4 regions of the Pseudoalteromonas sp. c7(2019) genome follow, and region 4 is predicted to be linked to each of the others. Evidence: predicted binding sites of a transcription regulator. Region 4 holds the regulator's gene; each other region holds the start of a gene.
What was found. Region 4 encodes sigma-54, which starts transcription at its own class of promoters, with help from an activator protein. Its sites were predicted from a motif close to GTTGGCACGNNNNTNGNNT; they were not measured.
Positions count from the first base shown of each region.

Region 1 (7,483 bases), on a different contig from region 4:
TGAGATCACCCCTGAACCTCAAAATGATGAACTTGCTAACTACGCTAAAAAGCTTTCTAAAGAGGAAGCGAATATCGACTGGTCAATGAGTGCGCTGCAAATTGAGCGAAACATTCGCTCTTTTAATCCATGGCCAGTGTGCTTTACCCAAATGGGTGGGCAAACAGTAAAAATTTATCAAGCGCAGGTTGTGCTGCAATCAGGTGATCCTGGGCAAATTTTATCAAGCGATAAAAATGGCGTAGTAGTGGCGTGCGGCGAACACGCTTTATGTATTACGCAATTACAGCCGCAAGGTAAAAAAACAATGGCAATTAACGACTTTTTAAATGGTCGTAGTGACTGGGTTACCCCTGGCACAATATTAGGCGAAAACAATGAGTAATGTTCCAAACGTACGAGCGCTGGCCGCTGAAACTTTATATAACGTAGTTGATAAAGGCGCATCGCTTAATCAAGAACTTCCATTTGCAAGCCAAGGCTTGCCGCCTAAAGATAAAGCGTTGCTACAGCAAATTTGTTATGGCGTTTTACGCTACTTACCGAGCCTTGAAAATTACTGCCAACACTTAGTAGAGCAGCCATTAAAAGGTAAACGTAGAATATTTCAGTTTTTATTATACGTAGGTATTTATCAACTGCAGCATATGCGCGTACCACCACATGCTGCAATTTCAGAAACTGTAAACGCACTGGCTCAACTGCGCGCTTTAGGATTAAAAGGGCTGATAAACGCCATTTTACGTAGTTTTCAGCGCCAACAAGCAGAGCTTGAAGAAAAAGCGAAGCTTATTCCGGTATGTTTATACAACCATCCAAATTGGTTTATTAAACAGGTGCAAACAGCCTACCCAGATAGCTGGGAAGCACTACTTGAAGAAAACCAGCAACAAGCGCCAATGTGGCTTCGTGTAAACCAAGCACAATTTAGCACGCAAGAATACAGCGAAATGCTTAGCGCTAACGATATTGAACACACCTTAAACCCTGACTTTATTGATGGGATTAAGCTTGCCAAACCACGTGATGTATTTTCGTTGCCTGAGTTTGATACAGGTGCATGTTCAGTACAAGATGCTGCAGCACAGTTGGCAGCCCGCTTTTTAGAACCTAAAGCAGATGACTATATTTTAGATGCCTGTGCAGCACCTGGCGGAAAAACGTGTCATATATTAGAGCTTGCTGATGCTGATGTACTTGCACTTGATAGCGACTCAACTCGCCTTGAACGCGTTAAGCAAAACTTAACTCGTATTGGCTTAGGTGCAGACCTACAATGTGGCGACGCATCACAACCACATACTTGGTGGGACGAAAAATTATTTGATCGTATTTTGCTTGATGTGCCTTGTTCAGCCACTGGCGTAATTCGCCGTCACCCTGATATAAAATGGTTACGTCGCGCATCAGATATCGAAGACTTATCTAAGTTACAAAACGATATTCTTGATAGCATTTGGCCACTGTTAAAACCAGGTGGCACATTGGTATATGCTACGTGTTCGGTTCTTCCACAAGAAAACCAACAGCAAGTTGCTAAGTTTTTAGCTAATAACGATGATGTAGAACATATACCTCTACACGAAAATGATACCGTAACAACTCCAGGTTTGCAGTTACTGCCCGGTGAAAGTGATGGATTTTATTACGCTAAGCTAGTTAAAAAAGCCTAATAGCCGTACACTAAATAGTTAGCCATTTATGAAACATTAAATGGCTATTTTTTTAATTAAATTATGATCAATACCACGGGTAAATAATGAAAATAATTATACTCGGTGCCGGGCAAGTTGGTGCTACGCTTGCTGAAAACTTAGTTGGCGAACAAAACGAAATTACCGTTGTTGATATAGACGGTAACCGATTACGTGAACTTCAAGATAAGTACGACTTACAAGGGGTTATGGGCCACAGCGCGCACCCTGATGTATTACGCCGTGCAGGCGCTGAAGATGCCGATATGATTATAGCGGTAACCAGTTCAGATGAAGTGAACATGGTTGCATGCCAAGTGGCGTACAGTATTTTTAAAACGCCCACTAAAATTGCCCGCATTCGCTCAGAGCAATATTTAAAATACCGCGAAAAACTATTTCAAAACGATGATTTACCAATCGATCATTACATTGCTCCCGAAGCACTGGTCACTAAGTATATTCGCCGTCTAATTGACTACCCTGGTGCTCTGCAAGTATTGCAGTTTGCTGATGGCATGCTCTCGTTAGTAGCCGTAAAAGCTTACTATGGGGGTTTATTAGTAGGTTATGCGTTATCTGCACTTAAAGAACATATTCCTAATGTAGAAACTCGTGTTGCCGCTATTTATCGTCAAGGTAAAGCAATCAAACCACTGGGTACCACCGTTATTGAAGCCGATGACGAAGTATTCTTTATTGCCGCTACAAAACATATACGCGCAGTAATGAACGAGCTACAAAAACTTGAGCGTTCGTACAAAAAAATTATGATAGCTGGTGGCGGTAACATTGGGGCAGGCCTTGCCCGCTCACTTGAAAAAAACCACACCGTTAAACTAATTGAACGCAGTAAAGAACGTGCCGAGCAACTCTCAGAAATGCTCGATAACACGGTCGTTTTTTGTGGTGACGCATCTGATCAAGAACTGCTCTCAGAAGAACATATTGAACAAGTCGATGTATTTATTGCTGTAACCAACGACGATGAAGCAAACATTATGTCGGCCATGCTTGCAAAACGTATGGGCGCACAAAAAACCATGGTACTTATTCAACGTGGAGCTTACGTTGATTTGGTACAAGGCGGCGAAATAGACATTGCCATATCGCCACAACAAGCAACTATATCAGCGTTATTAACGCACGTACGCCGTGGTGATATTGTTAACGTGTATTCACTGCGTAAAGGCGCAGCAGAAGCCATTGAAGCGGTTGCTCATGGTGATGAAAACACATCTAAAGTGGTTGGTCGTGCGATTGCCGACATAAAACTTCCTGCAGGTACAACCATTGGGGCAATAGTACGTAATGACGATGTGCTGATAGCTCACGATGATACAATTATTATGTCGGGCGATCATGTCATCATGTTTTTAATCGACAAAAAACACATTACCGTTGTAGAAAAACTATTCCAAGTAAGTGCTATATTCCTTTAACTAGTTACTCTAATTAGTTAATTTAATACACAAAAAAGCCGCTGACTAAGGCGGCTTTAATGGAGTATGCTTAAATATTGATTACTGTACTTTTGAAAACTCTTCTTTAGAGATTTCACCATTACCATCAGTATCCAAATCATCAAAAATCTTTACAAGCTGAGGGTTAACCTTTGCTTCTTCCATTGTAATAGCACCGTTACCGTCTGCATCAAAAGAGGCAAAATCTACTGCTGCATATGCTGCTGATGAAGATGCTAAAACGATAACTGCAAGTGTTGTATTTAATGTTTTCATAATAATATTCCTAGTAATATGGGAAGTCCTTTTCAAAGATCCCTGACTGTGAAAAATGTTTAATCTGAAAAGATTAATTAGTAATTAGTAATTAGTAATTAGTAATTAGCGAATTCTTCTTTAGAAAGCTCGCCGCTACCGTCGGTATCTAGCTCAATAAATTCAGCCATTAAATCAGTATCGACTGCCGCTTCGCTTGGGCTAATTGTGCCGCTACCATCGATATCAAGACTGTCAAAATCTGATGCTGCAAATGCAGCGGAAGAAGATGCTAGTACTATAAGTGCTAATGCTTTATTTAAATGTTTCATAACTTAATCCTTCAATGTTCTATCAAAAAAATTGCTTCGTTTAACTTAAAACGTAATTTTTCACTTCCTTGTTATCCTCTTTCGTAAGCTCCCTTGCCTACTTAGGTGTCTTTGGCAACTCAGGATAAATACTTTTTAATTAAGCTTCTGAAAATTCTTCTTTTGATAACTCACCATTTTGGTCAGTATCAAGCTCAGAAAACATGCTCATTAGCTTTGCATCTACTGATGCTTCTGCTTGGCTAATTGTGCCACTGCCGTCTACATCCAGTGTGTCAAAATCTGTTGCAGCAAAAGCGGCTGAAGAAGATGCAATAGCGATAAGTGCTAAAGTTTTATTAATGCTTTTCATAATATGTATCCTTCAAATTTATGTGTGTGCGATTAAGTATTTCACTTTGAATCACGATTTCGTTCAGTACACTTAGACTATTACAACTTAGATGCCAACATTTAAAAGCTATTAATTTTCAATGAGTTAAATATAAAACGTACAACAAGAAGGCATTTTTAGAATAGTTATTGTTGCCCTTTAGCAACACGTTTTAAATGGTCTACATTAAAACCTTTAAAAACATATAGTTATGTTTATATAAAAAGATACATTTTTAAATGTATGGTTTTAAAAGGAGGGATTTAAAAGAATAATTGAGATAAATTTTAACGAGGTAGCTTTAATAACAAAAATAAGCTGTAAAAAATAATACGTAATCAGTTGTTTTATTTAAATAATAATTTTAATTATGAAAGAGAAAAAAAACATTTTATAAATACTGACGTAAAATGCCTTTTTGTTGCAAATAAGCGAAAAGCTACTTATTCAACGGTAGGCTCAAGCGCAGAAGGGTCTATAAAATGCTCTTTCATAAAGGCTTTCATTTCATCCTCGCTTGCTAGTAACTTAATTCCACAGTACACACCGGCGGCATGCTCTTTAACACTGCAAATTTCACCTTCAAAATCTTTATCACTGCTATTAAGTACGACAGTGCATTGCATATCTTTAATACTTTCAACTTGCTGATCGCCTCTAATATCAAACATTACACCAGTGAGTGAAATGTCTTTAATAAGGCCTTCAAGTACCCTATCGTCACTTAGCTTTAGCTTTGCAGGTAATAAGGTAGGTATGCGTGTTTGTGAGCGTAGCGCAAATAACTGCACTTGCTTTGGAAAGTTTATAAACACGAGTTTAGCGGGATGAGAGGCTACCGACATAATTTGCTGGCGAAACGCAATAACTTGCCCACCACTACCTTCAATAAGCGCTCTTACAACAACCATTACGCCATCACGTAAATAGTCACTCGCCACAGGTAAACGCTTTGCATTGGGATAATTTAAAATAATAAACTGTTTATCGAGTAAACCAACTAATTCAGTTTTAACACGCTTACTGCTTGTAGGTGTTAATATTTCTAGGTCGACTAAGCTGCCTACACTTATATGCTTTAGCTTTTCTAAATTTGTTGGCATATCCCTTTCCCAATAGTTCGTAATTTAAAACTTAAGCCGCTCGTTTATCCACGCCAAAATGTAGGCGTAAATAACACTAATAAAGTAAATATTTCTAAACGACCAAACACCATTGCAATGGTAAGCAACCATTTAGCACCATCGGTTATAGCGCCATAATGCGATGCTACATCCCCCAGACCTGGACCTAAGTTATTTAAACAAGCCGCAGTGGCTGAGAACGCAGTTATGTTATCCATACCCGTGCCCATAAGCGCTAGCATAATAATAATAAACACTAATGCATACGCAGAGAAAAACCCCCACACAGCTTCTACTACTTTGTCTGGCAACGCCTTTCGACCCAGCTTGATTGAATATATAGCCCGTGGGTGCACCAAACGATTAAGCTCACGCACACCCTGCAAGTACAGTAAGAACACGCGCACTACTTTCATACCACCACCAGTAGAACCCGCACAGCCACCAATAAAGCTCGAAAATATAAGTAAAATAGGTAAAAACAAAGGCCATGTTGAAAAGTTATCAGTAGCAAAGCCTGCTGTTGTACTCATAGAAACAGCCTGAAATAACGCCTGATCGAGGGTTTCATCGCCATTAGCAAATATTTCGTTAGAGGAAAGTACGGTAAAACAAATAACCACCAGCGCTAATTGAATACACAAAAACACCTTAAACTCAGGGTCTCGAATATAAACTTGTATGTTACGACTGGCTACTGCAGCGTAGTGCAGGGAGAAGTTAACAGCGGCAATAATTAAAAAGAACACACAAATAAAGTTAATTACAGGGCTGTCAAAGTGCCCCATGGAAGCATCGTAAGTAGAAAAACCACCTATCGCGACCGTTGAGAATGCATGACATATCGCATCAAACCACTCCATCCCGGCTGCCCAATAAGCCAGCATACAAGCAATAGTCAGTGACACATAAATATACCAAAGGTGCTTTGCTGTATCGGCAATTCGCGGGGTCATTTTGGAATCTTTTACAGGCCCAGGTATTTCAGCGCGATATAACTGCATACCACCAACACCTAGCATGGGGAGTATAGCGACAGCGAGTACGATTATACCCATACCGCCAAACCACTGGAGTTGCTGGCGATAAAACAACACCGACTTGGGTAAGTACTCAATACCGGTAAGTACTGTAGCGCCGGTGGTTGTTAAGCCAGAGAATGCTTCAAACACCGCATCGGCGAGCGATAAATTAGGTTCTTGTAAAAATATAAGCGGCAAGGACGCAAACGCCCCAAGTACCAGCCAAAACAAAACAACAATTAAAAAGCCTTCACGTGCTTTTAAGTCACCGTTTTCATGGCGGTTTGGGTAATAAGCCATCATGCCAATAACAACACTAAAGATAAATGCTAAAACAAAAGGAACACCACCACCGTCTTTATATATTAAAGACACCAGTGCCGGAGGCACCATGGTAATACTAAACAGCGCAACAAGTTGGCCAAGAATTTTTATGATGGTACGAAATTGCATTTAGCTTGTCGCTTTTATTATTAGTAAATTCAGGCTGAGTAGTATCAACCAAATTAAATAGGGTCAGTATGCATTACATGCAATTTGTGTAGGTTATTACTCTTTAATAGTTAACTCAACTGCGCCGTGACTTAAATCAAAAATATCTTTGATTGCTTGCTGAGCTTCGCGGCTATCTATTGTAATCACCCATTCAATATTAGCAGTAAATTGCTTATCAATATTAAGCACTTGATACTTTGTTTTTAATAACTGCTCAATCGCACCTTGCATGCTGTACTCACTACTCCCAGTAATTTCAACACTGGGAACTTTAAGTACCGTTTGCAATTTTACTAATGCATTATTTAATGAGCCACCATAAGCACGTACTAACCCGCCCGTGCCTAATTTTATGCCGCCAAAGTAACGTGTAACAACAGCTGTGATTTCGCCAAGGCCTGAACCCACCAGCACATTTAACATAGGTTTTCCTGCAGTGCCATTTGGTTCACCATCGTCCGAAAAACCATAAACATGGCTGCCACCGGGGTTGCCTGCCACATGTGCCCAGCAGTTATGACGCGCATCGCTATACTTTTCTTCAATGCTTTTAATAAATGCTTTAGCTGAATTTAAATCGGGGGTATGTGCAATGTGAACTATAAACGTACTTTTTTTAATTTCTTCTTGATGAAAAACGTCAGCAGCGGGATATTTATATTCAGACATATTTTAAACTTGTAAAAAGGGGGCCAAAAGGCCCCTTTAAATAATGTACGTATTTT
Region 1 is NZ_WTKS01000020.1:6,245-13,727, forward strand. It holds gene fmt (methionyl-tRNA formyltransferase) at 1-385, shown strand, start outside; gene rsmB (16S rRNA (cytosine(967)-C(5))-methyltransferase RsmB) at 378-1,673, shown strand; gene trkA (Trk system potassium transporter TrkA) at 1,760-3,136, shown strand; gene GQR38_RS17985 (EF-hand domain-containing protein) at 3,218-3,433, opposite strand; gene GQR38_RS17990 (calmodulin) at 3,532-3,744, opposite strand; gene GQR38_RS17995 (EF-hand domain-containing protein) at 3,884-4,096, opposite strand; gene GQR38_RS18000 (flagellar brake protein) at 4,561-5,220, opposite strand; gene GQR38_RS18005 (TrkH family potassium uptake protein) at 5,265-6,716, opposite strand; gene GQR38_RS18010 (YigZ family protein) at 6,813-7,427, opposite strand.
Region 1: the regulator sigma-54 is predicted to act here: its motif matches at 4,177-4,195, upstream of GQR38_RS17995 (EF-hand domain-containing protein).

Region 2 (7,483 bases), on a different contig from region 4:
TGCACTTGGTCTACAACCTAGTAACACAAGCACTTGGCGGAAGAGTTATGTTTGATCTTGAAGAAAAACACGGTGCTCGCTTTATAATTACTATTCCTTAAATAAAGATCACTAAAAAGTGCATATATTTAAAATTTATCCTTGAATTAGCATTTAATGACCTCATTAATGAGGCATGTGATAAGCGCGTAACATTATTTAATTGCATTAAATAAATATTACCAAGCGATTTATGAACTTTTTTATCTTTGCTGTATCACATACATTGATGAAAGGTTAGAAAGTGATATAGTTTTGCTTTGAATTAGTCTGATTATTTTAAGTACCTTGTTTGATTGAATGATGTATCAATTATTAAAGGAAAATGGCTTCGACTTTATGATTCAAATAGCTACATCCACGTATATATCAATTAAACAGTAGTTTTTGCACTGCCCTTTTTAGTAGACTTTGGACACCCTACTGTTTTATTTTTATCCAATTTGTTTTTTCCTTGTTAACAAATGGGTATAATCCTATAATCTCTAGTAATCGGTTATAAATTCGTCACCGGTTTTTTTATAAATAAAATATTCCAAAAGGTTAATTAATAATGCAAACGCCAGTCATTCTAATCGTAGAAGATGAAGACGTAACTCGACTGAACCTAGTTAGTTTATTTGAAGCTGAAGGGTACAAAGTTATTGAAGCCATTGATGGCGATGATATGCATGACAAGCTTACAAATAACGATGACGTTAATCTTGTAGTTATGGATATCAACCTTCCTGGTAAAAACGGTCTTATTTTAGCCCGTGAATTACGCCAAAAGCGTAAAGTAGGTCTTATATTCCTAACGGGTCGTGACAACGATGTTGACCGTATTTTAGGTCTTGAAATTGGCGCAGATGACTACGTTACTAAGCCATTCAACCCGCGTGAATTAACTATTAGAGCTCGCAACCTTATTACTCGTACTGCTTTAGGCGGTGAAGAGTCAGCACTAGAAACAAATGGTGTTATTACGTTTAACGGTTGGGAACTTGATGAAAATAGCCGCTGTCTTACTTCTCCAAATGGCGATGCTAAACGTTTACCAAAAGGTGAGTACAGAGCACTTCGTTTAATGCTTGATTCTCCAGGTCGTATTTTTAGTCGTGAGCAATTAATCAAGCACATGACAGGCCGTGAGCTTCGCGCAAATGACCGTACTGTTGATGTTACTATTCGTCGCATTCGTAAGCATTTTGAAAGTGATAACTCAACGTCAGAGTTAATCAGCACCATCCATGGTGAAGGTTACCGTTTCATTGGTAAAATTGACGCTTAATTAGAGCTAATTAGTTTTACTCTAATTGCTGTAAAAATAAATGAAGGGCTTTTTGTCCTTCATTTATTTTATCTGCTAAAACATCTAACCACTGCTTTAACATTTCATCAGATTCATCAATCGCACCATGCTCCATTATTTTGGCATGAAGCTGCACATCATTTAAACCTACCGATCCAGCCGCACCTTTAAGTTTATGCGCTACTGATTCATACTCTTCTCTATCGCCGGTATTTAATGAGGTAAGTAATTCTTGCTGATATTGTGGACTTAGCTTTTCAAATAACTGACTACTGCGTCTAAATACAACTAAGCCCATCGAATTTACAAAGTCTTCTATTGTTTCAATATCTAATAAGTGTGCATCAATGCCCTCTAGCGCTTCTTCACTTACTTTTAGCTGTGGCTCTGTGCATTCACTTTGCTTAATGCCAAATAAGTCAGCCAGCATTTTATCAAGCTTAACTGTGTTAATTGGTTTAGCCAACGCACCTTGTATTGATATACCTTCAAGCTCTTTTTCAGCACTGCGTACATTGGCAGTTAAAGCAACAATAGGTAATTTATCGAAGTGGCTATCTGAGCGTATTTGCTTAGCAACCACGTCACCGTTTATATCTGGCAATTGCATATCGAGTAGTACTAAATCTAAGTCATCTTCGGTTTCGACAAACGAGAGCGCATCTTCACCGGTTTCAGCCCATAACACTTCATGCCCGCGTTGCTCTAATAGGTTTGTAGCAATTTCGGCGTTCAGAGGCACATCTTCTACTAGCAGAATATACAAACCACGGCCAACATAACTTTGCTCTGTTGGTGCAACACATAAACTAAGCGGTATTTGCACTGTAAAACAACTTCCTTCGCCTTCAGTACTATTTACCGTAATTATCCCTTTCATTGCACTTACAAGTGCCTTAGTTACAGCTAAACCAATACCGGAGCCTATCGCGTTAGTGCCTTTTAAATCCGGCGCTTTGTAATACATATCAAATATATGGGCAAGTTGCTCTGGTGGAATACCTTGACCGGTATCTAGTACCTTAATAACTAACCATGGGCCTTCTACGCGATTTTCTCTGCTGCATTCGAGTGTTACTTTGCCTTGCTGAGTAAACTTAACGGCGTTGTTAATTAAGTTCCAAACAACTTGGCGTAATCGAGTCGGGTCGAGCTGCGCGTAAACATCAAGTATGCCATTGCGCTTAATATCAAACTCAAGCTCTTTTTGCTCTGCTATTAAGCCTGCAAAATTAACTACATCGTTTATAAAGTCTGACACATTAATAGAATTGGTTGCTATATCGAGCTGATCTCTATCTATTTTATCTAAATCTATAATATCGTTAAAAATATTACCGAGTGTTTCAGCACTCGAAAAAATAGTATTGCCCCAACTACGCTGCTGCTTATTAAGCTCTGTGTCTAATAACATACGCGTTAAACCAACAATGCCATTTAAAGGAGTACGTAGTTCATGGCTCAGCGTAGCAATAAACTTACCTTTGTCTTTATAGGCAGTTTCGAGTGCTTGTGCTGCTTCTTTACGGCTAGTGATATCACGACCAAAACCCAGTAAACCAATGTAGTCACCGTCATCATTTATAAAAGGTAATTTACGCAGCTCAAACCAACGTGTTTCACCATTTACTTCATAACCTACATCTATAGTCAGCGCTTTATGGCTTTGCTCTACTTCTTTATCGGTTGCCAAAACTTCAGCTAAAAAATGACTCGGGAATATCTGCTCAACCGTTTTTCCTATTAACTCACTACTTGATTTTCCCATTACCTCTTCAAACATTTTATTACAGCCGGCAAATACACCGTTGTTATCGCGGTAATAAAATAGATCGGGAGATGAATCAACGATTGAGCGTTGCAACATACTTTGTTGGGCAAGTTCTTGTTGTGTTTTTTTACGCTCAGCAATTTCTCGGCGCAGCTCTTCAATAGCGCGATGCTTGGCATGAAATGCCATTTTACGCTCATCAATTTCAATATTTAAACGACTAATGTTGTCTTTTAAGGTTTGGTTTAAGAGCTTTTCCTGCTTGGTTGCGCTATCTAAATAAGCATACGAGGCATCTAATTGACGAATTGAATTAAGTAATACACTTATAATTAAAGGAGAAACCACAGCAGTAAAAAATACCACAGCCAAAATATCAACAAGGTGTAATTCGCCTATCGCAACATAATAAAACATGCTCGATAAAATAAGAGATACAGTTAAAAATAAAGTGTAACAAATAGCTGCGGTTTTAAATTCACCAAATCGCGTTATTGAGCTGGAAAGTACCCGAGCCCAAGGGCTCAAAGAATAATCGGTCATACGTAATTTTATCTCTTAGCTGTGTGCTTAAATATAAAGAAGGCAATGCGCATGTATAAACATACCATTTTCCCAGATTTTAGCATTTTTCTCCTACCACTACCCATGTTGTGCGATAAAAACAGAATTTTTCATGTTTGATTTTGCTCATCTCTTAAACTCATCATTTCAGCAATAAATTATTTAGTGTAAAATGCCCCGCTTTATTATCTCCAAAATACGAGTAGCGCACATGCAAACCAATATGCCAGATATAGCAGACACTGCACCCGCTTTACAAACAGGTAAATTAGACTGGGTTGGCATGGGCGAAATCGAACTGCCATTTATTTTTGAGTCACGAGACTTATCTCCAGTTACAGTAAATGCCAAAGCTCGTGCATTTGTAAATTTGCATAAAGAAGATGCCAAAGGCATTCATATGTCACGTCTATTTTTAGCACTTGACCTGCTTTCAACTGAGCAGCAAGTCAATCCGCAAACAATAGCGCAAGCACTCGATACCTTTATAACTAGCCACGAAGGGCTGAGCGATAAAGCACAAATTGAATTTAAATTTGAATTACCGCTACGCCGTAAATCACTATTAAGTGGTAAAGCAGGCTGGAAAAGCTACCCAGTTGTACTTACCAGTACAATTGAAAATAACATTATTAGCTACGAGCTAACCGTAGATGTTACCTATTCTTCAACATGCCCTTGCTCTGCAGCACTTGCACGCCAGCTTATACAAAACGCGTTTAACGAAAAGTTTAACCAAGAAACCTTAAGCCAAAAAGATGTGCACGAATGGCTAGGCACTACACAAGGCATAGTGGCTACACCTCACTCGCAGCGCTCTATTGCCAACGTAAAAGTAAAGCTTGATAGCAATATTCAAGAATTTGACGTAGTGACTCTAATAAACACCCTCGAAGCTGAACTTAAAACGCCTGTACAAGCGGCAGTAAAACGCGAAGACGAGCAAGAATTTGCCCGTTTAAATGGTCAAAATCTTATGTTTTGTGAAGATGCAGCGCGTAAAATTAAAGCTTTATTAGAAACAGATAATTACAGCGATTACTGGCTGCAAATAAACCATTATGAATCACTCCATGCACACGATGCTGTAGCTATTGCGGTTAAAGGTATTGAAGGTGGATACAAAGCTTAATAGCTACATAGTTTTAGCTTTTATAAACAGTTGGTAATTATTTTATAACTCATACTTTTTAGGCACGTAAATTGCTTTATTTGAGCAGTGTCAATTTGTTGTTATGGAGTTACCGTATGGAATTCGCTTTATTATTAATTCTAGTATTAGTTGTCGGGGCTTCTGTTGTTGCGTCAAAATTTAATGACGATGGCGGAAACCCGTATCCTTTTACCCGCAAGCAAACTGTTTTTACGCAGGTTGAAGGCGCTTTTCTAAATCTTCTCGAGCGTGCTGTAGGCGATCAATATAAAATTGTTAGTCGCGTTAAGCTAATTGACGTTATTGACTGTAAGCAAGGTCTTTCTATTAAATCTAAACGTGCTGCTTTAGCTAAAGCTAAAAATAAGCAACTCGACTTTGTATTAATCGATAAAGAAAAACTAACTATTGTTGCGGCCGTTGACCTAGTTAACAATGCCAATAAAGATGGCCACAAAGCTCAACGCGACTGGTTTGTAAACGGTGCACTAGAGTCTGCGGGCATTCCACATATTCGTATGAAAGTTAAATCGGGCTACCGTCCTTCTGAAGTACGCGATGCAATTATGTTTAAACTTGGTAAGCCTGCAGCAACACAAACGCAGCGCCCTGTTCGTAATCGCTCACATAAGCCAGCGGTACTTTCACCTTCTCAAGCCAAAGCACAAACAACTGCTTTAGCTGAAATTTAAAAACCAAATTAAATACTCTCCTAAAAAGTATTTAAAGCGAGCTCATAAACAAGCTCGCTTTTTTGTTTTTTATTGCTAACTTCACGTATAATCAAGTGATTCAAACTCAGGAATTAAACATTATGAATGTTGGTATTATTGGCGCAATGGAGCCAGAAGTTAAAATTTTACGTGAAGCGATGCAAAACCCACAAATTTTAACTAAAGCAGGTTTCACTTTTTATACTGGTGAATTGGCTGGTAACACAGTAACACTTGTACAATCTGGTATTGGTAAAGTAGCATCAACAATTGCAACTACCTTACTAATTGACAACTTCAAACCTGATTGCGTAATTAACACAGGCTCTGCCGGTGGATTCGATCCTTCTCTAAGTGTTGGCGACGTAGTAATTTCGTCAGAAGTACGTCATCACGATGTAGATGTTACTGCTTTTGGCTACGAAATTGGCCAAGTACCACAAATGCCAGCAGGCTTTACAGCTCACCCTAAATTAGTTGAAGCAGCACAGCAAACAATCGAACAAATCAGTGATGTTAAAACACTTGTTGGCTTAATTTGTACTGGTGACACATTTATGTGTGACCCTGTGCGTATTGATAAAGCACGCAGTGATTTTCCTACAATGCTTGCCGTTGAAATGGAAGGCGCTTCAATTGCACAAACGTGTTTTACGCTTAACACACCATTTGTTGTAATTCGCTCAATGTCTGATATAGCAGGTAAAGAGTCACCACAATCATTTGAAGAATACCTAGAAACAGCATCAATCAACTCATCTAAAATGGTTGTCGCACTTTTAGAAAAGCTAACTGCAGTGTCTCTGTAAATGCTTAGCAATATTGTTCAAAACCACTTGGACTTTATTGCCTTCATACTAGCGCTCCTTGCTGAGCGCTTTCTTCCCCTTATTAGCTGGTATCATCCTAATACAGCGTTAAATGCTGTTTTTAGTGCTATTGGCAAGCGCATATACAAAAGCAAAGAACCTAAAAGCTATCAATACTTGGCAGCTATACTCGCAAGCACGCTCATTTTAAGTGTCATTCTCATTATTGTAGTGTTACTACTCGAGTTTGCTTTTTACCCTGAATTACTCGCAGGTCTTATTTTATACTTATGCTTAGAAAGTAAGAGTATTGATAAAAAAGCACTTCGCATTGCAAAGCTAACTAAACAAAATCAAAAATCGACAGCACGCGAATTACTAAAACCACTGCTTGCCCGTGAAGTTAATAGGCTTTCATCTCCTGGTATTATTAAAGCATTAATTGAAAGCTTAATACTGCGCACTGCTCGATACTATTTCGTAGTTATATTTATATTTTTAGCCTTTGGCCCTATTGCTGCCCTCGCCTATCGATTGCTTACTTTAATACAACAAGCCTGGCGTAGTGATATATCCCCAAATAGCTACTTTTTAAAACCGCTTAAAACTCTCTTGTTTATTATTGAGTATATTCCAATGCGCTTACTCGCTTTAACTATTGCAGCAAGTAGAGCGAGCAAACAAAGCATGCACTACATAAAGCATTATGGCAGACATTTTTACCAAACAAATACAGGTTGGCTACTAAGCACATGCTCTGCATCACTTGGTGTGCAGCTGGGCGGGCCTGCAGTTTATTTGGGTACTCGCTTTAATAAAATGCGTATAGGTACTGATAGACTACCTACACCCGAGGATATACCTGTAATAATTAATAGATTAAATCAGGCGCGTGTATTTTGGTTGTTAGTAATTGTAAGTATTGAAATATTAAAAGTGATTTAGTGACTATTTAGTGACTACCTCGTAACTATTTACAGACCCCAAAATACGAGCACTAAAAAACCAGCCTAGGCTGGTTTTTTAGTTTTCAAACGGTATTTAAGCTACAGTGATGTTTGCAAACTTACGTTTACCTACTTGGTAAATAGCTGTTGTGCCTTTTGCTATTTCAAGTTTGGTGTCAGTGATTTTATCTTCACC
Region 2 is NZ_WTKS01000004.1:146,228-153,710, forward strand. It holds gene GQR38_RS06080 (HAMP domain-containing sensor histidine kinase) at 1-101, shown strand, start outside; gene arcA (two-component system response regulator ArcA) at 593-1,309, shown strand; gene arcB (aerobic respiration two-component sensor histidine kinase ArcB) at 1,326-3,644, opposite strand; gene folE2 (GTP cyclohydrolase FolE2) at 3,877-4,797, shown strand; gene GQR38_RS06100 (DUF2726 domain-containing protein) at 4,914-5,510, shown strand; gene mtnN (5'-methylthioadenosine/S-adenosylhomocysteine nucleosidase) at 5,633-6,340, shown strand; gene ampE (regulatory signaling modulator protein AmpE) at 6,341-7,285, shown strand; gene tyrS (tyrosine--tRNA ligase) at 7,382-7,483, opposite strand, start outside.
Region 2: the regulator sigma-54 is predicted to act here: its motif matches at 4,856-4,874, upstream of GQR38_RS06100 (DUF2726 domain-containing protein).

Region 3 (7,483 bases), on a different contig from region 4:
CAAGCATTCCCAGTTGATTCATCTACAGGTGATACAACGTCGGTAAGTTTGAGCACAACTGATCCAATTCAAATCCCTGATTCGTCTGGTTCACCTCGCGCAACAGAAAATGTATTTTTGTCGTTTAACTTAGATGCAACGGCGGATCCATCAGGTCTAGATTTTGACCCTACGTCTAGTGGTACTTATAACTCATCTACGTCAACAACAGTATATGATTCACTAGGTGAGCCGCACATCTTACAGTACTTTTTTGCTAAAGAAGATGATGCCGCAGCAGGTGGTACAGATAACAGTTGGGAAGTATACGCAACACTTGATGGCAAAGTAGTTGATGGCACAACTGGTGGAGAACAAACAACGACACCTTATACACCACTGACTACCCTAGGTTTTAACTCAAGTGGTTTGCCATCAACAACAGGTGGTGTGGCAAATACAAATACAACTACTTTTGATGAAATATTACTACCAGCGGGTTCTGGCGCTGGTTTATCAACATTACTAGACAATGGTGCAACTTTCCCTGGTACTGGTATTGAGCTTAACTGGCGCGATGAAAATAACACGGCAGGACGTATCCCAACTCAGTATTCAAGTGGTTTTGAAGTAAAAGCACTCGATCAAGATGGCTCAACAGTTGGTCGTTTAGCCGGAATTGATATTGGCACAGACGGTAAAATTGTCGCTTCTTACAGTAATGGTGACTCAACATTCCTAGGCCAAGTGGCTATGGTACGTTTTCCAAATTCACAAGGGTTATCACAAGTGGGTGATACAAGCTGGAAGCAAAGTATTGATTCAGGTGAACCTGTAGCGGGTGAAGCTGGTTCGGGTACATTTGGTGGAATTAACTCATCAGCGCTTGAGCAATCAAATACAAACCTTACTAATGAACTAGTAGACTTAATTACTGCACAGCGTAATTACCAAGCAAACTCACGTGCGCTTGAAGTTAACTCAACTATTCAGCAAAGTATTTTGCAGATTCGATAAGCTAAACCTCATTAAATATATTAGGCTGCATTTTTGCAGCCTTTTTTATAAGTCATCTTTGTAAGCCCTTCTAAATACCTCTCAATGTTGCGTCAAATTTAATCTGGCACCTATTTTGCATTTATAAGTTCAGAGATTTTTTATGTGAGTCGATACTATGGACAAAATGGTCTACATTGCGGCCTCTGGCGCTAAGCAAAGCCTACAAGGGCTTGCTTTAAAAGCCAATAATTTGGCAAATGCAAATACAACGGGTTTTAAAGCTGACTTTGCGCAAGCACGTTCTATGCAAGCGTTTGGCGAAGGTTTGCCTACACGTGTATTTTCAATGCAAGAGCGTCCGGGTTCTAACATGGTATCGGGTGGCATTGTTCAAACCGGGCGAGACTTAGATATCGCAATGAGCGATAACGCATGGCTTGCAGTGCAAGATGCCTCCGGTAATGAAGCTTACACAAAAGTGGGTACGTTAAACATTACTGCTCAAGGCATGCTCGTAACCAGCCACGGTCGTCAAGTTATTGGCGAAGGGGGACCTGTTATTTTACCTGTCCCAGTCGAAAAAATAGGGTTTAGCCAAGATGGCGCTATTCAAGTTCGACCACAAGGCGCTCCAGCTAACTTTTTAGAAGAAATAGACACGCTTAGAGTAGTAGAAGCAAATAGCTCACAGCTCGAAAAAGGTAACGATGGTTTATTTAGACCAAAAGCAAATGTAACAGTAGATACCTCTGCCAATGTAAAAGTTTTAAGTGGTTCGCTTGAAATGTCGAATGTGAACCCTGTTCACGAAATGGTCGACATGATAAGCCACCAGCGCCAATTTGAATTACAAGTGAAATTAATGAAAACAGCTGAAGAAATTGACGAGCGTCAAGATCAGTTATTACGCATAGTTTAACTTTAAAGTGAGGACACGATTATGAATCCAGCATTGTGGATCAGTAAAACTGGGCTAGACGCTCAACAAACCGATATATCGGTTATCTCAAATAATTTAGCGAATGCGAGTACCGTAGGTTATAAAAAAAGCCGCGCTATATTTGAAGATTTACTTTATCAAAATATTAATCAACCAGGTGGTCGTTCATCGCAAGATACCGAAATGCCATCGGGCTTAATGTTAGGTGCGGGTGCTAAAGTTGTAGCTAACCAAAAAGAGTTTACGCAAGGCAACATGTTGACCACCGAAAATTCACTAGATTGGATGATTTCTGGTGAAGGTTTTTTTGAAGTACTGCAACCAGATGGCAATATTGCTTACTCGCGCAATGGTCAGTTTACTACCGATGGCGATGGACGAATTGTAACATCGGGCGCAGGTTATGTGATTCAGCCAGAAATGAATGTACCTGATGACGCGCAATCAATTACGGTTTCGCAAGACGGCGAAGTATCTGTACGTGTTGCAGGCCAAGCCGATAACGTGGTAATTGGTCAGCTTACTATTAGTGATTTTATTAATCCATCGGGCCTTGAGCCAATTGGTCAAAACCTTTATACCGAAACCGCTGTAAGTGGTGCGCCGGTACAAGGTAACCCTGGCGTTGAAGGGTTAGGTAGCATTATTCAAGGCTCACTCGAAACTTCAAACGTAAATGTAACTGAAGAGCTCGTAAACCTAATCGAAACTCAGCGTATTTACGAAATGAACTCAAAAGTAATTTCGGCCGTTGACGAAATGATGAGTTATATCAATCAACAGCTTTAATAGAGTAGGGGGAATTATGCGTAATATTATTTTATTTGCAGCGGGCACATTATTTTTAAGTGGCTGTATGTCTACGCAAAATAGTGAAGTAGTGCAGGACGACCCTTACTACGCACCTATGTACCCCGAGCCTATTTTAGAGCCGCTGGTAGCCACAGGTTCATTGTTTAATACTCATACATCAAACGACTTATATTCTGATAAAAAAGCGCTACGTACTGGCGATATAATCACGGTTAAGTTGCAAGAGTCTACTCAAGCAACAAAAGCCGCTAAAACAGAAACAGACAAAGAAACCGACGCAAGCTTAGACCCCGTTATTGGATTAGGTGGTCTACCTGTAAATATAGGTGGCGACAGTATTCAGTTTGGTATTGGTAGCGATTCGTCATTTACGGGCGATTCAAAATCAAACCAATCAAACAGCTTAGTAGGCGATATTTCGGTTAATGTAATGCGCGTTTTACCTAACGGTAATTTAGTTATACGCGGTGAAAAATGGCTAACGCTTAATACCGGTGAAGAGTTTATTCGTTTAGAAGGGTTAGTACGCCCTCAAGATGTAAGCGCCGATAATACGGTTGAATCAAATCGTATTGCTAATGCACGTATTCAATACTCAGGTAAAGGGCAAACGCAAGAGGCGCAAAGTCCTGGTTGGCTTACACGTTTCTTTAGCAGTTCGCTGTTTCCATTTTAGAGGGTAACAACATGAATAGCCTTAAAGCTTTATGTTTAGTTGTGTTATTAGGTTGGCAGTTTACTGCCAGTGCTGAGCGCATAAAAGATGTGTCTATGGTTGAGGGCGTGCGCTCTAACCAATTAGTTGGTTATGGCTTAGTGGTTGGCTTGCCGGGCACTGGCGAGCAAAACTCATACACACAACAAAGTTTTAGAGGCATGTTGAACAGCTTTGGTATTACGCTACCTTCAACTCAAAGTCCTAAAATTAAAAATGTTGCCGCTGTTGCTGTGCATGCAGAATTACCTGCATTTAGAAAGCCCGGACAAACAATAGATATTACGGTTTCTTCTATTGGTAGTGCAGGCAGTTTACGTGGCGGTACTTTACTACAAACTTTTTTAAAGGGTGTAGACGGTAACGTGTATGCAATTGCACAAGGTAGCTTAATTGTCGGTGGCTTAGGCGCACAAGGCCTTGATGGTAGTAAGGTTGTAATTAACACCCCTACAGTTGGTCGTATACCAAATGGCGCAACAGTTGAACGCACTGTAGAAAGCCCATTTATGCAAGGCGATTACATTACCTTCAACCTAAACCGTCCAGACTTTACAACGGCAAAACGCCTAGAAAAAACAATTAATGACTTAGTTGGTCCAAATAGCGCACAAGCAATTGATTCTGTTTCTATTCGTGTTATAGCCCCACGCGATGCATCCCAGCGTGTATCGTACTTATCGACACTCGAAAACTTAGAATTTAAGCCAGCTGATATGGCCGCTAAAATTATAGTTAACTCGCGCACCGGTACAATTGTTATTGGTAAAAACGTTAAGCTTCAGCCTGCGGCTATAACTCACGGTGGCTTAACAGTAACAATTGCAGAACAACAAAACGTGTCACAACCAAACCCGCTAGCAAACGGTGATACAGTTGTCACACAGCAAAGTATTATTGATGTAAACCAAGACGACTCGCGCGCCTTTGTATTTAATCCAGGTGTAAGCCTTGACGATTTAGTTCGCGCAATTAACGAAGTAGGCGCAGCGCCTGGTGACTTAATGGCTATTTTAGAAGCACTAAAAGAAGCCGGCGCAATTAACGGACAGTTAGTTGTTATATAAATAACCCAAGCCAATAAATAACGTATTACTTAAGCCCTATTTTTTGAAATTAGGGCTTTTTATTTACAGCAACTTAAGTTTATTATTTTTATCTTCCTCGTTTTATCGGTAGTGGCTCAATTTTTGCATTTTTAACTGCATTATTCATTTTGTGTCAAAAAGCCGATGGAAACTAATCACCTCGATAAACAAAACTTTTTTGATTTAGGCAACTTAGATTCACTTCGTAAAGAAGCCTTAACGAGTGGCGATGCATCAACTGATGCCTCTAAAGCTGCGCTCAAAAAAGCGGCCGCACAATTTGAAGCTATTTTTACGCAAATGTTGCTCAAAGGAATGCGCAAAGCTAACGAAGCATTTGAAGACAAAGACAGTCCATTTAATTCAAGTGGTGTAAAGTTCTTTGAAGAAATGCACGATCAGCAACTTTCAACAGAGCTTTCATCAAATGGCTCGTTAGGCCTTGCCGATTTAATTGTTCAGCAGTTATCGCCTGAGTCTAAAAACTTTATGCCAGGCTCGGTGCTTAGAACAACCAACGATATTTTTAGCGATACACAAGTCGGATCCGCGCTTCCTCATGAGCAAAAAAATAATCAACCCGATCTTATCGTTAAGAGTACTAAGGCCGATATTGCTGAGCCTAAGGTTAATACTGCAGAGTCTAAAGCCGATAGCCCAACCTTTAAAAATGCAGAAGAGTTTGTAAGTTCAGTGTGGGAACACGCTAAAACTGCAGCACAAAAAATAGGTTTAAACCCTGCGGTAATGGTTGCACAAGCGGCACTTGAAACCGGTTGGGGTAAGCACATTATTAATAAAAGTGACGGTGGTAGCTCAAATAACTTATTTAATATTAAGTCAGATAAAAGCTGGGAAGGTGACAAAGTAAGCAAAGTAACGCTTGAGTTTGAGCAAGGCACACCCGTTAAAAAACAAGCCAGCTTTAGAGCCTACGATTCAATTAAAGATAGCGTGAACGACTTCGTTGATTTTTTAACGCAAAACCCACGCTACAAAGAAGCATTACAAAATACAGCAAAACCAAATGACTTTTTAGATTCATTACAAAAAGCAGGTTATGCAACCGATCCAAATTATGCCAGCAAAATAAAAAAAGTGCTCAATAGCAGCCAGCTAAAAGACATTGCGGCAAACGTGATCCGCCAAGGAGTAGAGTAACATGTCGTTTAATTTATTAAACATTGCCAGTTCTGGGGTTAGAGCAAGCTCAGAGCTATTGCAAACGACAAGTAAAAATATCGCCAATGTTAATACCGAAGGCTATGTGCGCGAGCGTACAGAGTTTACCACTATGGTTGATAACCAAGTAGGGCGAGGCGAAACATACCGATTACTGAACGAGTTTGCTCAGTCACAGCTAAATCGTGATACCTCAAATAAATCGTTTTTCGATCAGTTTATTACTGAGGCTAATCGAGTTGATACTATTTTTTCTGAAGAGTCGAACAACCTTTCGACTGGAATTAACTCTTTATTTAATAACGTGCAAGAAGCGTTAAATCAGCCGTCATCTACCGTTGCTCGCTCATTAGTAATGACAGATGCGCAAAGCTTAATTGATCAAATGGATAGGCTTTCAGGCATCGTGCTTGATCAAAAAAGTGTAGTGAACGAGCAGCTCGAAATATTTTCAGATGAAGCAAACTCACTAATTCAAAGTATTAGCACGCTAAATCAAAATATTGCAGCAGTTAATGGTACTAATAACGCCGCAGATGCCAGCTCTACATATAACGAACGCGATAAAGCAATACGCGACTTATCAGAGCTAATAGACATAGAAACGCTTGATGGTCCAAATGGCGAAAAACTCGTTTTTATGGGCACAGGCGAAGCGGTGGTTATGCAAAATGGCGCATTTAACTTATTTTCGATGACAGGCGACCCCGATCCTAATTTTAAAGAATTCACGCTTGACGTTAATGGTGGCAAAGCAGTGCCGCTTGAAGTTGATGTAAGTAAGCTTAAAGGAAAAATTGGCGGCTTACTTGCTTTTAGAGATGACATATTAGTCCCTGCGCAAAACCAAATTGGTCAAATGGGCTTAGCGATAGCTGATGCATTTAACGAACAAAACAAATTGGGTATGGATACAACAGGTCAGCTAGGTGGTAATATTTTTAATATTCCTACCGTTGGCGCTTATGCGTATCAAGCTAACACAGGTACTGCCGGTATGACTGCAACGGTAGAGCCAGGTAAGGGCAGTGAACTCCCTGCCAGTGACTTTATTATTACCTATACAGGCAATGCTAATGAAGTAAGTATTCAGCCTATAGATAACAAAGGCGATCCGCTGGGGCAGCCTTCACTTGCTGATATATCGACAGGTGTTATTGATTCATCGACTATTACCTCAGGCGAATCATTTGGTCTTCAAGTAAATGTATCTGGGGCAGGTGTTGAGGGTGATCAGTTTCAAATAAAGCTTAATTCAGATGCCGCTTCAAGTATTACACTTGCAACAGGGCGCGCAGAAGATTTAGCACTAGCATCGCCAATCCGTACTGCTAACGATTTAAATAATATAGGTACCGCTACTATTTCAGCGGGAGAAGTAACAAGTGTTACCTCCGGTGGATTTACTTCAACACCAAGCTTAACAAACGGTGAAATAACGCTTGTTAAAACAGGTAATGCTAATGAATATCAAATTACAGATAATAGCGGAACGAGTACTTTTACTATTACGCCTCCTGCAAAAGGAATGTTATCGCAAGCGGGTGCCCCATTCGATACTTACGGATTCGATTTTGATATAGAAGGTACACCAGCAACAGGCGACACCTTTACACTTGAGTTTAACGAAGGCGGCTTTGATGATAACCGTAATGGTTTAAAATTAGCTGATTTACAAAATGGTGAGTTAGTCCGTTTAAATGTAGAAACAACAGCAACGGCCGACAACCATAAAACGTTCAACCAAGCTTACTCAGGGTTAGTGAG
Region 3 is NZ_WTKS01000028.1:2,533-10,015, reverse strand. It holds gene flgE (flagellar hook protein FlgE) at 1-996, shown strand, start outside; gene GQR38_RS19530 (flagellar basal body rod protein FlgF) at 1,154-1,897, shown strand; gene flgG (flagellar basal-body rod protein FlgG) at 1,919-2,707, shown strand; gene flgH (flagellar basal body L-ring protein FlgH) at 2,724-3,407, shown strand; gene GQR38_RS19515 (flagellar basal body P-ring protein FlgI) at 3,419-4,513, shown strand; gene flgJ (flagellar assembly peptidoglycan hydrolase FlgJ) at 4,679-5,695, shown strand; gene flgK (flagellar hook-associated protein FlgK) at 5,697-7,483, shown strand, end outside.
Region 3: the regulator sigma-54 is predicted to act here: its motif matches at 4,624-4,642, upstream of flgJ (flagellar assembly peptidoglycan hydrolase FlgJ).

Region 4 (7,483 bases):
ACCGTGTTGATCGTTGACAGTGGTAAAACTGTAGCCATGATCATTTAGATACTCATGTAGTTTTTGATCCGAGCCTGATTTTATTGCGATGCTCACGACAGGGTAGTTATTCTCGTTTGCGAGTTCGTTTATGGCAGGGGAGGTAATACTACAAATAGGGCACCAAGTTCCCCAAAAATAGACAAGTGTTGGTTTATCTTGGCTCATTGCTGACAAATCAATGTTTTGCCCTTTATAATCTATTAATTGTAATTGAGGATTTGCTGGCATAACAGGTTGTCGCCACCAATTGACAGCGTTATAAATTACGAAAAATATGAAACCATATATCAACACACTTTTTAATATTGATAGGCCTTTTTGTTTTGGCGTTTTTTTAGGTGTGTCTTTTTTATTTTTGGTACCCGTTGTCATAGTTGCAGCTTTACCCTAAGTGTTTTTTACTTTAGTTATTTGCAAAAGTTTCTAATTTAAACCAGCAACCAAGTAGCAGTACCTAAAAAGGCGAATATACCCACAATGTCTGTAATTGTAGTTAAAACTACACTACCTGCAAGAGCGGGATCTATATTCATCTTTTTAAGAATAATAGGGATACTCGCACCAGCAACACCGGCCACCACTAAGTTCATAAACATAGCGAAGGCGAGTACGCCACCAAGCATAAAGTCCCACTGCCATAGGGCAATAACACCTGCTATTAACAACGACCACAAAACACCGTTTAACGCGCCAATAGCAAGCTCTTTCATCATCAAGAAACGTTGGTTAGTTTGATTTATATGACCTACCGCAATACCACGAATAACAAGCGTTAATGATTGGCTACCTGCAACACCACCCATAGAAGGGACAATACCGTTAAGCACAGCTAAAATAGGGAGCACATCTAAAGTGCCTTCAAAAAAGCTAGCTACAAAAGCAGCTGCAAGTGCAGTTAGTAAGTTGACACCTAACCAAACTGAGCGTTTTTTAGAGCTTTTTAGTACTGGCGCAAAGGTATCTTCTTCATCATCAAGACCGGCTAAGCCCAATAAACTATGCTCAGCATCTTCTCGGATTACGTCAACGATGTCATCGATCGTGACACGACCAAGGAGCTGATCGTTATCATCGACTACGGGGGCCGATATCCAATTATGACGTTCAAATAATTGCGCGACTTCACTTTCATCCATTGAGATTGGAATGGATTCACAATCTTCATCCATTAAATCGCGAACAATCTTTTCTGGCGGGTTAGTTAATAATGTACTCAGCGATAAAGCGCCTATAAAGCAGTTATGCTTATCAACAACGTACAAGTCATCGGTACCTTCTGGTAACTCGCCACGTAGCCTAATATATCTAAGTACAACATCGAGCGTAACATCAGGGCGAATGGTCACCGTATCGGTGTTCATTAGCGCGCCAGCAGAACGCTCTTGATACGAAAGTGCTTGTGTTGCACGTTCACGGTCTTGAATGTCCATCGCGCTAACAACGTCTTTATAAACGGTGTCCGGCAGACTACGTAATACTTCACCTAAGTCATCGTGGCCCATATCTTCTGTTGCGGCTGCAATGTGCTTAGGTTCCATTTGGGCAATAATGCCTAAACGAACATCTTCAGATAGTTCTTCAAGAACATCGCCTTGCACATCAGGATCAACCAACTGCCAAAGGAGTCGGCGAATTTTATGTGGTGATGATTCTAATAATAATGCGGTATCACAAGGAGCTGTTTTTGCGAGCATGCGCCTAACTTGAACAAATTGACCACTATTGAGTGACTTAGTCACCTGTTTTAGTTGCTGTAGTGGGTAATCTTGTTCAAAAGCTTCAGGCATTGGCGTCCTTTATAAATTTTTATATTACTTTATGGGGAGAGGTGAGTTAACTGGCGTCACTAACCGTATTTATTTTATATATCTGTTTTAGTTGGGGCATTAGTAATGCGAGCATTATTTTTATAACTGTTTATTCTTGTTCATTAAAACGTTGTGCTATTAATTCTCCAACAGCATGTAAAGCTTGCTCAGAATCGGGGCCTTTACATACAACTTTTACTTCTTTGCCTTGGCTACTTTCAAGTAACATTAATGCAAGTACGCTATCGCCTGCAGCTTCTTTGTCATCTTGAAATAATGTAATTGTCGCATCAAACTGCACTGCTAATTGGGCAAGCACGGTGGCTGCTCTGGCGTGCAATCCTAATTTGTTTTTTATTAAAAAAGTGTCTTCACAATGCATAACTTACTCTACCTAAGCTGAACAGGTGATTATTCAGCTATATTATTTTTCTTGTTCGCGATGGCGAATTTTAACATTGGGATGTGTCATTGCAAAACTTTCACCGATAGTTTGCGCTAAATATACAGAGCGATGTTGTCCGCCTGTACACCCAATAGCAATGGTTAAATAACTGCGGTTATTTCGCTCTAAGTGCGGTAACCATGTTTGTACAAATGTTTGAATTTGCCATGTGAATTTTTGCACTATGCTGTGATTGGCCAAATAATCTTTAACAGGTTGATCTAACCCATTTAAAGGTTTTAATTCAGGTTCCCAATGTGGATTTGGTAAAAAGCGTGCATCAAATACGTAATCTGCTTCTTTTGGTATACCGTATTTAAAACCAAACGATTCAAACGTGACAATCAGTTGCTTATCTTTTTTACCTAAAATCTTTTCACGAATAGATTCAGCAAGTTGATGAACACTCAAATCAGTCGTGTCTATCATAAAGTCGGCGCGGGTGATTAATACATCAAGTAATTCTTTTTCTTTTTTGATGGCTAAATCAAGAGGCAACGAGTCAATTGATAGTGGGTGTAATCTACGAGTTTCAGAAAAACGTTTGATCAATGTTTGATCGTCGCTATCTAAATAAAATAACGTAGGTTTTGCAAAGCCAGGCAAGTATTCAAGAATATCGTTAAATTCATCTTGTTGTTTAGGGATGTTACGCACATCAATGCTAACAGCAATTTTATCGTAGCTATCAGACACACTGCGAACTAATGAAGGAAGCAAGTTAACTGGAATATTATCTACGCAATAATAACCTAAATCTTCTACAACGCGTAAAGCAACCGACTTTCCAGAACCAGAACGGCCGCTTATGATAATTAACTCCATTTAACACCCTTTATAAAACTATGATTGATTGACAATAACTTGGTAAAGCTCAGTATCTGATTTTGCACTGCGTAACTGTTTACAAAAATCTTTGTTGTTTAGTTTATCAGCAATGGTTGCTAGAGTCTTTAAGTGCTGCTGGTTATCGCCATCTGGTACGATGAGTGCGACGAAAATATCAACAGGGCGATTATCGATCGCATCAAAATTTATTGGAGTTTCGCTAACGAGTACTAAAGCCAAAGGCTCTTCTGCACCGCTCATTCTTCCATGAGGAATGGCAATGCCACGCCCTATACCTGTACTACCCAATTTTTCTCTGCTCATTAAAGCATTAAGAATATCTTGTTGCGGTAAATACGGAAGTTTGTCGTGGGCAAGTTCGCTAATGAACTCTAAAATTCTTTTTTTGCTATTAAAAAGGACCGCAGCTTTGCTGCAGTCCTGGCATATAAGTGAGCTTAATTTCATCATATTAGTGTCGAGCAAGCTTCTCTTTGTGTTTAATTACTTGTCGATCGAGCTTGTCGATCAACGAGTCAATGGCGGCATACATATCTTGATGTTCTGTAGAGGCAAATAGCTCAGCACCGCTTACGTGTATGGTGGCTTCTGCTTTTTGATTTAATTTTTCTACATCGAGAATGACATGAACATTATTAATATGATCAGAGTGTCTTTCTAGCTTCGCAAATTTGGTATTAATATAGTCTCTTAGTGAATCGGTTAATTCTACGTGACGACCAGTTAAGTTTAGTTGCATAAGCATTACCCTCTTTTTTTTGCGTCTTAAATCAAACTTTTACGCTGATTTGACGGTGGAATAGCCAGAGATTCGCGGTATTTTGCGATTGTACGTCTCGCTACTTTAATTCCTTGCTCAGCCAATATATCCGCTATTTTGCTATCACTCAATGGTTTTGCTGAGTTTTCTGCTGCGATTAATTTTCGGATAAGCGCACGGATTGCTGTAGATGAACATTCACCACCGTTTTCGGTGCTTACATGGCTTGAGAAAAAGTATTTAAGCTCAAATATACCACGGGGTGTGTGCATATACTTTTGGGTTGTTACGCGCGAAATTGTTGATTCGTGCATTTCTACCATTTCAGCAACATCATTTAAAACCATTGGTTTCATGGCTTCAGGACCGTGTTCAAAAAAGCCTTGTTGTTGCTTAACAATACAATTTGTTACTTTTAATAGCGTGTCGTTTCTACTTTCTAAGCTTTTAATAAACCATTTAGCTTCTTGTAAATGCGAGCGAATAAACTGGCTGTCACCACTGGATTTTACAGTGCGAGACATTGCAGCGTATTGGCTATTAACACGAATTTTAGGCATGCTATCTGGGTTTAACTCAACAACCCAGCGGCCTTTAATTTTTTTAACTGACACATCAGGAATAACATACTCAGATTCTTCTCTTACAATAGTATCTGCAGGTTTAGGGCTAAGAGTATGTATTAATGTCATTACTTCTTTAAGCTCTTCTTCTTTGAGCTTAGTTTTCTTCATTAATGTACGATAGTCACGAGCAGCTAATAAATCAATATGCTCGGTTAAAATCATTTTTGTTTCATTAATGTAAGGTGTTTCTTTATCAAACTGGTTAAGCTGAATACACAAACACTCTTGTAAGCTACGTGCAGCAATGCCTACTGGATCAAACAGTTGGATGCGTTTTAATACAGCTTCAATTTCATCAAGTTCGACTTCGTTATCATCTTCGTTTTCTTGATTAAAGCTTTCTAAAATCTCTTCGCAGCTTAGTGTTAAAATACCTGAATCATCGACGGCTTCTACAATAGCAATAGCAATAGCTTCGTCTGTAGGGCTAAATGGCGTTAGTTGTAACTGCCACATTAGATACTCATGGAGCGTTTCAGTAGAGGCGCCTTGGTATATTGATTCGTCTTCAGGCATCGGACCCGATGATGCTGCTGGAGCGGCACTCATGTACTCATCCCAACTAACATCCATAGCCATGTCGTCACTTAGCGTGTCTTTTGCAAGTGCTTCACCACTATCTTGTTCGTATTCGCTTGGAGCATCATCGGCAGATGCGCTAACAGTTATGTCATCTGTATCTGCTTTTTGCTCGTTTTTACCTGCAGCGTCTTCTGAATAGTCTGCTTCTTCAACCTCTAATAGCGGGTTGCTGTCGAGAGCTTCTTGTATTTCTTGCTGGAGATCCAATGTACTGAGTTGCAACAAACGAATAGCTTGTTGCAGCTGTGGAGTCATTGTAAGTTGCTGGCCCATGCGCAGCTGTAGTGATTGCCTCATGTATCTCTAACAATCCTTTTATGTTGTTATAATTAATACTAGCAGATGCTTAAAGACATGGCGTAAATGTTACAGCCTAAATTGCTCGCCTAAGTAAACATCGCGTACTGTTTTATCATTTAATACGTGTTCTGGAGTACCTGATGCAATCAGCTCCCCATGAGAAACAATGTAGGCTTTTTCACAAACATCAAGGGTTTCTCTTACGTTATGATCGGTAATTAATACACCAATCCCACGATTTTTAAGATGTTCTATTATTTTCTTTATATCTAATACCGAAATCGGGTCAACACCTGCAAATGGTTCATCCAGTAATATAAATTTAGGATCTGCTGCCAGCGCACGTGCTATTTCAACACGACGACGTTCGCCACCCGACAATGCCATACCTTGGCTATCACGAATGTGTTGTATGCTAAATTCATCTAATAATTTATCGAGAGTGTCTTCTCTAGCTTGTTTATTTAACTCTTTGCGCGTTTCTAAAATGGCCATTAAGTTTTGATAAACAGTCAGCTTTCTGAATATTGAAGACTCTTGCGGTAAGTAGCCAATGCCTAATCTAGCACGACTATGCATAGGTAAAAGAGTAATATCGTTATCGTCTATCGATATTTTACCTTTGTCGCTAGGTACAAGTCCTACTATCATATAAAACGTGGTGGTTTTACCTGCGCCGTTAGGGCCAAGTAAGCCAACAATACTGCCAGCTTTGACTTCAAGGCCGACGTTTTTTACAACTTCACGGCCTTTATAGCTCTTTGCTAATAGCTCTGCTTTTAATGTGCTCATGGTTGACCTTTGTCGCTTTTTTTACTTTTTTTAGTCTCGATTGGTACTAAAATTGTGTGAACGCGGTCAGTTGAGTTTTCATCTTTTTCGGCACTGATTAGCTGCTGCTCTATATCGTAGGTAATGCTTTTAGCATTTATTTTTTGTCCCGCTTGCGATACTTGTGCATTACCAACAAGCGTTAAAAAACGCTTAGATACATCATAACGCACTTCGTCAGCACTGGCGCTCATAGTCGTGCCATCTGATTGCTTTTCTTCAAAGTGCGCAGGGCTACCTGTAGCAATTAATAATTGTTTATTATCACCAAGTTCATCGCGTTTATGTACTTCTAAGCGGTCGGCTGTGATACGGCGGTTACCGTGAATAATTTCAACGTTTTTCTCAAAAATCCCGACATTAGCTTTTAATTGACCTTCTTGCTTATCGGCGCTTATTGAAATTTGATTTGCAGTCGGTTGCGTGTTTTGCTCTGCAGCACTACTATTAAACGCTAGTATAAGTGTAGGAATAATAAGTGATTTTAATATTTTATTGGTCATAATATATGGTTCGCGTATGGTTAATTAGTTTTATCACTTCGGTTTTTAAGTCGGCTTCTAGGCCTTTACCAGTGATTTTTAAATTGGGTCCAGTGATGATAACGGGTTGCTCCGAACGCATTGTTAATAGCTTTATATCTACCTGAATATTATCAGCATTGATTTTGTCTATCATGGCGTTATCGGTTAAGTTTTTGGCAACCACATTGCCTTCTAAAATTAATTGTTTGTCTTCGTATAATGTTGCTTCGTCTGCATTTATTTGCCACGTTTGCTTTTCGTTATATAAAGTAAAAATAGGTTTTTCAAAAAACGTAAAACCTAATTGTTGATATAGCTCCATTTTAGCCGCAGTTACTTTGTGGCTAATTTTACCTTGTTCGTCATAGGCTGTTTGTTTGAGTTCAATGGCTATGTAATCAGGCTTGGCAATAACTTCAGGCTCAGTCTGAGGCACAATATTTGTTTGTGTAAAATAAGGGTACCAAAGCCAAACCATACAGCTAATGAATAAAACGCTTAATATTATGCGCGCTGCATTCATGAACTAGTGCCTTGTGTAGTCAATGCTTTACCATTTTCAAGCATAAGTAAGTCGGTGAGCTCTCTTACTGCACCAAAGCCGCCAGGCATTTGCGTTACATAGTGTGATAAACGTTTAATAAGTGGATGGGCATCATTTACTGCAACAGCAAAGCCGACTAATTCCATAACGGGCATGTCAGGACCATCATCAC
Region 4 is NZ_WTKS01000003.1:322,220-329,702, reverse strand. It holds gene GQR38_RS05210 (protein disulfide oxidoreductase) at 1-414, opposite strand, end outside; gene mgtE (magnesium transporter) at 471-1,829, opposite strand; gene GQR38_RS05200 (HPr family phosphocarrier protein) at 1,960-2,232, opposite strand; gene rapZ (RNase adapter RapZ) at 2,275-3,120, opposite strand; gene ptsN (PTS IIA-like nitrogen regulatory protein PtsN) at 3,139-3,591, opposite strand; gene hpf (ribosome hibernation promoting factor) at 3,596-3,883, opposite strand; gene GQR38_RS05180 (RNA polymerase factor sigma-54) at 3,910-5,409, opposite strand; gene lptB (LPS export ABC transporter ATP-binding protein) at 5,479-6,204, opposite strand; gene lptA (lipopolysaccharide transport periplasmic protein LptA) at 6,201-6,746, opposite strand; gene lptC (LPS export ABC transporter periplasmic protein LptC) at 6,736-7,290, opposite strand; gene kdsC (3-deoxy-manno-octulosonate-8-phosphatase KdsC) at 7,287-7,483, opposite strand, start outside.